DNA from 3 places in the Bacillus sp. MN7755 genome. Region 2 is predicted to be linked to each of the others. Evidence: riboswitches for the same ligand, from Rfam matches in the RefSeq annotation. Region 2 holds a riboswitch; each other region holds the start of a gene.
The links. A riboswitch is a leader RNA that binds a small molecule or an ion and turns the genes downstream of it on or off. The one in region 2 is predicted to bind S-adenosylmethionine.
Positions count from the first base shown of each region.

Region 1: another riboswitch for S-adenosylmethionine. It lies ahead of metK (methionine adenosyltransferase); the one in region 2 lies ahead of ACYVEC_RS07235 (LLM class flavin-dependent oxidoreductase).
Region 3: another riboswitch for S-adenosylmethionine. It lies ahead of ACYVEC_RS25085 (hypothetical protein); the one in region 2 lies ahead of ACYVEC_RS07235 (LLM class flavin-dependent oxidoreductase).

Region 1 covers NZ_BTRL01000017.1:321,862-325,142, forward strand. Annotated here, with positions in the region: gene ACYVEC_RS20950 (hypothetical protein) at 1-140, shown strand, start outside; gene ACYVEC_RS20955 (hypothetical protein) at 147-326, shown strand; gene metK (methionine adenosyltransferase) at 368-1,567, opposite strand; SAM riboswitch class I at 1,735-1,856, opposite strand; gene pckA (phosphoenolpyruvate carboxykinase (ATP)) at 2,085-3,281, shown strand, end outside.
Region 2 covers NZ_BTRL01000008.1:49,332-52,612, reverse strand. Annotated here, with positions in the region: gene ACYVEC_RS07240 (ATP-grasp domain-containing protein) at 1-432, opposite strand, end outside; gene ACYVEC_RS07235 (LLM class flavin-dependent oxidoreductase) at 425-1,483, opposite strand; SAM riboswitch class I at 1,566-1,672, opposite strand; gene ACYVEC_RS07230 (hypothetical protein) at 1,936-2,142, shown strand; gene ACYVEC_RS07225 (LCI fold-containing protein) at 2,458-2,739, opposite strand; gene ACYVEC_RS07220 (YjcZ family sporulation protein) at 3,143-3,253, shown strand.
Region 3 covers NZ_BTRL01000025.1:167,191-170,471, forward strand. Annotated here, with positions in the region: gene ACYVEC_RS25070 (hypothetical protein) at 34-387, opposite strand; gene ACYVEC_RS25075 (NAD(P)H-dependent oxidoreductase) at 384-959, opposite strand; gene ACYVEC_RS25080 (SWIM zinc finger family protein) at 983-1,372, opposite strand; gene ACYVEC_RS25085 (hypothetical protein) at 1,626-1,943, opposite strand; SAM riboswitch class I at 1,984-2,082, opposite strand; gene ACYVEC_RS25090 (hypothetical protein) at 2,205-2,396, shown strand; gene ACYVEC_RS25095 (YwiC-like family protein) at 2,429-3,151, opposite strand.

The DNA.
Region 1 (3,281 bases), on a different contig from region 2:
TATTTGTTGCTTCCATCACTGTCGGTTTTTCTCTAAAAGGCGCAATCCCATACTCTACATTAGTAAGCATTATATTCGCAACGCTATTTTTACTGAGCAGTGCATTTTGCGCAGGAAAAGCACGTCAAATGAAAGGTTAATTTCACATGTTTCAAAAAAAGCCAACTGTTTGTAAATCATGCCAAAAAGAAATAAAAACATATGAAAAAGCGTGGATTCATATGCCATTTCCAGCAAGCGGCATAACAAATATGAAAAAGTATATTGAGCTAGACGGAGAAGTGTATTGCAAATCATGCATCCAAATCATAAGTAAAACGAAATAAAAAAAGCTTTGCGCTCACTGCGCAAAGCTTTTTTTCATATATTATAGACCAGCTTGCTCTTTTAAAGCTGCAGCTTTGTCTGTACGTTCCCATGATAGATCTACATCAGTACGTCCGAAGTGGCCGTAAGCTGCTGTTTGTTTGTAAATTGGGCGACGTAAGTCTAGCATTTTAATAATACCAGCTGGGCGAAGATCGAAGTTGTTACGAACTAGTTCTACTAGTACGTCTTCAGATACTTTACCAGTGCCGAATGTATCAACTGAAATTGATACTGGTTGTGCTACACCGATTGCGTATGCAAGTTGTACTTCTGCTTTATCAGCAAGACCAGCTGCTACGATGTTTTTCGCAACATAACGAGCTGCATATGCTGCAGAGCGGTCAACTTTTGTTGCATCTTTACCAGAGAATGCACCACCACCGTGGCGAGCGTATCCACCGTAAGTATCAACGATGATTTTACGTCCTGTTAAACCAGCATCACCTTGTGGTCCACCAATTACGAAGCGACCAGTTGGGTTAATGAAGAATTTCGTTTCTCCATCCATTAATTCTGCTGGAACTACAGTCCTAATTACATGCTCTTTTAAATCGCGATCGATTTCTTCCCATGTAACATCTGGATGATGCTGTGTAGAAATTACAATTGTATCTACACGTACAGGTTTACCATTTTCATCATACTCAACTGTAACTTGCGTTTTTCCATCCGGACGTAAGTATGATAATGTATCATCTTTACGTACTTCAGTTAAACGGCGAGCTAATTTGTGAGCAAGCGAGATTGGAAGTGGCATTAATTCTTGTGTCTCATTACATGCGAAACCAAACATTAAACCTTGGTCTCCTGCACCAATTGCCTCAATCTCAGCGTCAGTCATTTGACCTTCGCGTGCTTCTAGCGCTTGGTCAACACCCATAGCGATGTCAGCAGATTGCTCATCGATAGATGTTAAAACTGCACAAGTTTCTGCATCGAATCCGTATTTTGCGCGTGTGTAACCAATGCCTTGAATTGTTTCACGAACGATTTTTGGAATATCTACGTAAGTAGAAGTCGTAATTTCCCCCGCTACCAATACTAAACCAGTTGTTACAGTTGTTTCACAAGCTACACGTGCATTTGCGTCTTTTGATAAGATCGCATCTAAAATTGAATCAGAAATTTGGTCACAAATTTTATCTGGATGTCCTTCAGTTACAGACTCAGATGTGAACAGATGACGTTTTTTTGTCATGTGGTAAACCTCCCTACAGTAATTGTATATATTGTACGGAACTCATCCTTAATTTGCCACAAACTGCGACATACATTTATTCTCCCACAAGCATACAGAAAAACCTTTCCTACTTTACATAGAGGAAAGGTTTAATTTGCTACTTGCATACTGCTTTTTGCCCTTCGCTCTTATCGTTCGAGACCTGTAGCCTCGCACAGGTTTTAGCACCTATTCACCTGTATTTACCACTACAAGTGAGGTTGCTGGGCTTCATCGGGCCTGTCCCTCCGCCAGCTCGGGATAAGAGAGTATCCGTCCCAACCTATACTAAAGAAATGATATTCATTTGTCAATTAATATTCACATTTTCCTGAAAGTTTTTCTCAATACGCCTAAAATGAAATATTAATAAGGAAATAATGTATTCACACAAACAAAAAGAAATAAATAGTATACATTATTTATATAATTGTGTTATACTCTTGTTGGGGATTACGAGAAATATTTCATTAAATGAAAAGGATGGTATATAAATATGAGTACTGTGAATGTCCAAATTGGTTTACACGAATTATTGAACGGAAGCAATGCACAGATTCAACTAAGTGTTCCGCAATTAGTGGAAAAAGTATTAATGCGAAATGAAGGGAAATTAACTTCGACTGGTGCCGTTTCTGCTTCAACAGGAAAATATACAGGACGTTCTCCTAAAGATAAATTTATTGTGAAAGAAGCATCGGTTGCTGACAAAATTGCTTGGGGAGCTGTGAATCAACCGATTTCTGAAGAACATTTTAATAAATTATATACTAAAGTTTTAGAATACTTAAAAGAAAAAGAAGAGTTATTCGTCTTCAATGGATTTGCAGGCGCTGACCGCAATTACCGCCTACCAATTCAAGTTATTAACGAATATGCATGGCACAATTTATTTGTACATCAATTATTCATTCGTCCAACTGAAGAAGAATTAACAACTCATGAATCAGAGTTCACAATTGTTTCTGCGCCGAATTTCAAAGCTGATCCAGCTGTTGACGGTACAAACTCTGAAGCATTCATTATGGTTTCATTCGAAAAACGTATCGTACTAATTGGTGGTACAGAATACGCTGGAGAAATGAAAAAATCAATCTTCTCTATTATGAACTTCTTACTACCTGAACAAGATATTCTTTCTATGCATTGCTCTGCAAACGTAGGTGAAGAAGGTGACGTAGCACTATTCTTCGGTTTATCTGGAACAGGTAAAACAACATTATCTGCTGATCCAAACCGCAAATTAATCGGTGATGATGAGCATGGTTGGTCTGATAACGGTGTATTCAATATTGAAGGCGGTTGCTACGCAAAATGTGTAAACCTTTCTCACGAGAAAGAACCACAAATTTTCGATGCAATCAAATTTGGATCTGTTTTAGAAAACGTTATCATTAATAACCAAACGCGTATCGCAGACTATAACGATACTACTTTAACAGAAAATACTCGTGCTGCATACCCTATGCATGCGATCGATAATATCGTACTGCCAAGTGTTGCTGGACACCCAAATACAATCATTTTCTTAACTGCTGATGCATCTGGCGTATTGCCTCCAATCAGTAAGTTATCAAAAGAACAAGCTATGTATCATTTCTTAAGTGGTTATACTAGTAAACTAGCAGGAACAGAGCGCGGTGTTACATCTCCGCAAGCAACATTCTCAACTTGCTTCGGTTCACCATTCTTA
Region 2 (3,281 bases):
GCCTTTCCCTGCACGGTTATGCTTTGTAATGAACGGTACCCCCCCTAACTCCCTTGCTGCTTTTACTATATTAGCGCGGCCAACAGCACCAATTGTTTTCGGCACTTGTATCCCAAAATTTCTTAATGCTGCATATTGATTCAATTTACTTACTTCAAGGCGTAATGCACGAGATCCATTAAATACTGTTCGCCCGTATCCCTCTAACCAAGCAAGAACCCCCTCAGTCAATTCAGGTGCATAACGATGTCCTCTCGTATGTGAAGAAGCACTCATGCGGCTATAAAAAACACCTTGAGGAGGTTCTTGTTCTAACGATATTGTTCCTTTATCTAAATGCCATTCCTCATACGGTAACTCCAGTTCTTCCAACCTTTTCACTAAATGATCCGTCCATTCCTTATTCTCATGTAATATATAAATTTTACTCATTTGTAATCAATTCCTTTCTTCTTGCTTCAACTAATGGCATCACTTTTTCAGAAAATCGTTTCATCTCTTCAAGCTGTGGTGAAAATTGTAAAAGTAATAATGTAACACCTACTTTTTCAAAAGCGAGTATCCTTTCTGCAATTTGTTCTGGTGTTCCGATTAGATTAGGGCGTAACCCGCGATTAGATACGGAATAATCATTCAATTTCACTTGCTGTTCTAAATGCGATTTACTAATAAAATCTTGGTAACCCGCATAACCTAACGCACCTTCTTTCACATCCGTTATGCGTCTCCATTCCTCTAATGCCTCTTCTTCTGTATCACGACAAATGACGTAAGCCGCAAGCCCGAATGACTGCAATGGCTCCTCTGTGACTTTCTTTCTACGATTCTTCATATCTTCTATTTTCACAGATACTTCTTCCACTGTTCCACCATGCATGACATATGCATCCGCGTGTTTTACGATTACCTCTTTTCCTCGCTTACTCTCACCACCTGCATAGATCTTAATCCCTTGTTTCTGCACAGGTTTTGGACTTAAATGTGTATTATGAATCTCATAAAAATTCCCCTTATAAGAAAACTCTTCTTCTTTCCAAAGCCCTTTCAAAACTGTTACAAATTCCTCTGTACGATCATATCTTTCGTCGTGTGCGGTAAATACCCCGCCATACTGCCTAGCTTCTTCTTCCCACCATGCTGAAACTACATTCAATGTAAAACGGCCATTACTTAATTGATCAATATTCGCTGCCATTTTTGCTGTAACTGCTGGATTGTGGAAACCAGGTCTTACAGCTGTCATGATCTCTAATCTATCCGTCACTGCTGCAAGTGCTGCCGCAGTTGTCCATGCTTCTAAACTTGGTGCTGAAACACCTTTTATATCATTTAAATTTAATTCCGCAATAAGTGTTGTTGAAAAACCTAATTGTTCTGCCGCTTGCGCTGTTTGTTTTGCATACTCAAACGTAGGCGGCATAGATTCATCATCTACATTTCGAAGCCATCCCCCAAAAATCGGCAACCAAAAACCATACTCCACTACCTATTCCCCCTTTACCTTTTAGCCATAAAAAAGGCTACTCTTATCGAAATAAGAGTAGCCTTCTTGACTAAGTGAACCGCTCTTATCTTTCAGGTGTTTTTTCACCTGCAGGATTTGGCACCTTTCGTCTAAAACGAGGTTGCCGAAGTTTCATAGGGCCCGTCCCTCCACTTCTCAACATAAGAATTGTTTGTTTTTGTGATTTTTTTATTATAATCATCAGAATAATAAAAATCAATCATTTAATACTTATTTTTCCGATAAACATTAAATGATATATAAGAAATCATATTTTTATAGCGGTTCATGAGGGTATTATCTTGTTTTACTTACGAATATATGAAGGGGTATGTTGTATCATGTCGAAAACATCATGTATAACCAAGTTGCTTTGCTTCTATTATAAAAATACAGCAAAATAAATACGAACCAAAAGAGGTGTTAGTAATATGAAAAATAAAAGATGTGATAATTGCGGTTCTACTACATTTAAAGAAGGAAGAGTTGGATCTGCTTATCATGCATATGTTTGTGAAGATGATTCTAGTAGGTTCTTTTCAGGAGGGAAACGTTCTAAGCTATTAACCACATTCTGTTTAGAATGCGGTGAGGTAAAATCATTCAGAGTTGAAAAACCAGATACATTCAAAGAATAAAATGTATTCGAGAAGATGTTGTTACTAACATGAAAATAGCATTATTTATATTTAAGCTAATAGAAAAAGAATATTATCTAAAAATGATCCAGATGAACTTATTGAAATACAAAATAAAAAAACACTCATAATTTCGCAAAAGCTATTTACAAAGCACATAGGAGAACTCCCTATAGTTTTTAAGCTTAAAACTATATTATTAAAATTAAGATGGTTTAAGTCGCAGAAAGGTACCTTTAGGTGTCTTTTTTTATGGAGAATCAGTTTAAAAACTAAAAATAAAAGAACCTCAATAAATGAGGTTCAAAAAATCTACTATTTTAAATTACCTTCGTAAAAAGCAACTCCATTTTGAACATGTTTTAAATACCATGTAATCGTCCCGCCACAAACATTTTCATTAAAACTATTAGCATATACTCCATTTGAGTAATACAGAGTTCTTTTGAATTTACCATTAGAATATTCATAAGGAATTGAGCATGTTGCTTGTTTCGGAGAGCTCACAGCTTTTTGCGTATCAGCTGAAGCCGCTCCAATTCCTCCTGTTAATGCAATACCAGTTGCCAATAGCCCTACTACTAATTTCTTGAACATAATAAATCCCCCTTTAATAGTTTTTATAACTTACAACTTAAATGTATCACTTTTGTAATTTATGTAAATATCTTGAATATGTAGAAATATTTATTTAATTTTTGGTAATATTAGGATTTTATTTTATCAAATGAAAAATAGAGGGATTTAGAGAAGTATGTAACAATGCATAATAAATCAATCAGATATTATGATATACTCACAAAGAACTGATACAAAATTTCTTTAGATTGGAAAACTAAAGTCTTATCTACCTAAAAGGAAGGCGCCTAATGGCGTCTTTTCTTTATTTTCAAAAGGACCTGCTCAATTCATTCTTAAAAACATAAGGTAAAGTGAACCCATTAAAATCCATGGAATGAACCCTAGTTTTACCCTTTTATCTAAAGGAGGCACTATTGTTATGGGATATGGTGGTAGTTGCGGCGAAGGCTGCGGTTTCGCTGGAGGATTTGCTTTATTAGTTGTATTATTTATTCTATTAATCATTATTGGATGCAGTTGTTTCTGCTAAAAAACTATTAGAAAAGGTACCTATATAT
Region 3 (3,281 bases), on a different contig from region 2:
GCTAGTTTTATACTAGCTTTTTTACATAATAAATTATTTATTTCCCATGCAATTTATAATACCTCTCCACTCTATATCCGTAAGAAGTAATGCCTCGCATGAAAAAAAATCTTCACATACTTTTTCAATCAGATGTGGATTTTCCCTCAAGAAATTCCACTGTAATACTTTAGGAAGAAAATGTATTTCATATTCCTTACTTCCCCGTACTACTTCATCAACTTCTCTTTCACAAATTCCCCTTATTAAATAATCATTTCTTAACTCTATTTGAATTTGCTGAAATATTGCGCTACATTTTTTCAATTGAAGTAAACACGTAATATACGTTCGTAAAAGTTCGTTATCATACCCACAACATTTTATAATACGTTCCATTTCATTCATAATGTACGAGCCTTTTCTTCTATTTGTAATAACCACTTTTCCCGCTTCTCTCGTTTACTCGTTTTCACAGATTGAAAAACTGACCGTTTTATATCGCGAATTCCGCAAAAACGTAAAACACCTCTCTTCATCATAATCCAATCTGCTGATCGATATAATAGTGCGACATACCATAACGGTGAGTCTAATGTATTAATTACCCACGCCTTCTTACCTTTCAATAACCCTTTCGGCAGAGCACCTTCATATTTATAAGCAAATCCAGCTACGAATATGCGATCAATAAACCCTTTTAAAATAGCCGGCATCCCCCACCACCATATTGGATAAATGAAGAGAAGAGTATCCGCTTCTTCCACTAACGTTCTGTACCGAGCTGTTTCTTCTTCATTTACTAAATCACGCCTTTTCTTCTCTTCATTAAAAACAAGGACTGGATCAAATTGTTCTTTGTATAAATCAAGTACAGTAACTGAATGATTTGTTTCCTGTAGTCCTTTTTGCACATGCTTTAAAATCGCCGCGTTAAAACTTGAAGGACTAGGATGAGCGTATACAATTAGTACATTCACTGCCAAACAACTCCCTCTATAAGTTAAAGTTTCCCCTTCTTTAACATCTTCTCTACAATTTGCACGTTTTTCGAACTTTGCAACAAACGATTTAATACTGTGATTAACTCTTCCTTTTCTAAATCTTTCAGTTTCTCTTTCACCTTACTCTCACCAGCATCTTGAATATCATAAACAACTGCCGCCATATGCTTGCAAAGATTCTCATACGGACACTCGCAGCTACTTTCTGTAAAATCTTCAAGATCAATAATCACTTCATAGTTTCCTGCATTTCCAGTAACGAAAGCAAATACTTTTTTGTCTTGTATTTCAACATCTTCTACATGTCCTTCTTCATAATATTCATAACCTTTATCCATAATGTATTTAGGAATCCATTTCGTTATATCATGTAATAAGTAAGCGTACATAATAGCACCGCTTCCTTTAATTCCCTTTTGACTTCCACAACCCCTGCATGTTATTCTAATAACTGTCAAATAGCAAGTCTATGTGACAAAACGACTGACACCTATTCGGCGAAGGTGTCTCTTTTCATTTGCAGCCGATATGAAGTGCCTCTTTCAGGCACATTCAATCTTTGACACTACACACTCAACACCATTCCCTGTATCAGGCTGCTTAAGCAGTCTTTTACTCTACATACTTCAAAAAAAAGAGAGCTTAGCTCCCTTTTCTCGCCTTATAAAATACCCCTTTTTCAGTATAGAGATATTCATCAGCTAATGTAATTTTCCCATCCAGTTTCAGTTCATCTAATAGCCTTGATAAATAAAATTGATGTAACATCTTTTTCGTGAATTTTCCTTCATGATGCGAAACGATATGTTCTTGAATATCTAACAATGATATCGGCTTATCTTGCTCTATCATATATTCATAAACTGTACTACGCAGTTTTACGTATTTTTCGAGTGTCACAGTAATGCGCAACCCCTTTCTTCTTAATATAAATTTTCGTAATCGGTTTTTTTGCAACAAAAAAACCTCTCCGATAAGAAGAAGTTACGTATATATCTTCGTCTTATCTCCCAGAACAAATATGTTCTGCTGGAATTAGCACCTGCATCGCGGTTGCTGGGTTTCATCGGGCCAGTCCCTCCACCTCTCTGGATAAGAAAATATTCACTTAAAACCTACTATACGTAATTTCACTTTAATTGTCAAACAAATATAACAAATTATATTTTTTTCCTTACTGTTCATACTATATATATATGAGTATTCAAGGAGGATTATGAAATGCATCAAAATGCTCGCGGATATGTACAAGATTCTTTTCAATCGTTACAAGAAGCAAAACATTGTTTAGAAGAAGCACTACAGACTGTTGAAAAAGATTTTAATCGCGCTCGTATTGAGCAATCCCTTTATGCGATCGAACAAGCTATTCAACGCTGCGATTACACCGTTCACATTTTAGAACAAGATTGAAAAAACTTCCCATCAATTGATGGGAAGCTTTTTCAAATGGCATACTTCATAATTATTGCCGTTATGATTAAAAAATATACAGAATTAACAATTTCTAAAATCCCTACTTTTATAATTGAAATTTTTTTGCCATACAATATAATTGCTCGAATGACACTTGGTATAAAAATAAGAGAACACCACGGATTGATAGCAAATACGATAATCGTTAACACGATATGATAACCCCAAGATATAAAACGATACTTCGGATTATTTTTCTCACGAATCATCGTTTTCACATAAAACGTACTTCCTAAAAAATATAAAAATGAAATAAGCGCAATAAATACTGCTGTTTTATCTAGAAGCTTCATTGAAAAATAATAACTAACTAAACCACCTATACAGAAAACAATAATTGCACTAATGTCATTTAGTAATGCTCTTTCATTCTTTTGACGAGCGTAATACATATTTACTATAAATAAGGGAATCATTACCGCTACGAATAAAAGAATGCGCCATTCATATAATAGAGAAATCATCCCAAATACGAAAGCGATGATAAAATATACAATCGAAGCATGTAAATACTCTTTTTTTCGTTTTTGTTTTATGTACATAAGAAATGGATACGTAGCTAAATAGATAAAGAACCAAGCTAAAAACAATGGGATATGATACATAGTAGGTTTCCCAAGAATAACACTTAATAGAAATGGTATAACAAGCATGGCCCATGCACCATGTTGCTTCGGAATAACTAACTTCATTAACTATACACCTCCCTTTTGAAAATAGTTCTCACCTATTATTATACAAATAATTTTATATAATAGCCGACGTATATTGAATCGATTTTTTGACAAATAAAAAATGCTCCTTACAATATGTAAGAAGCAT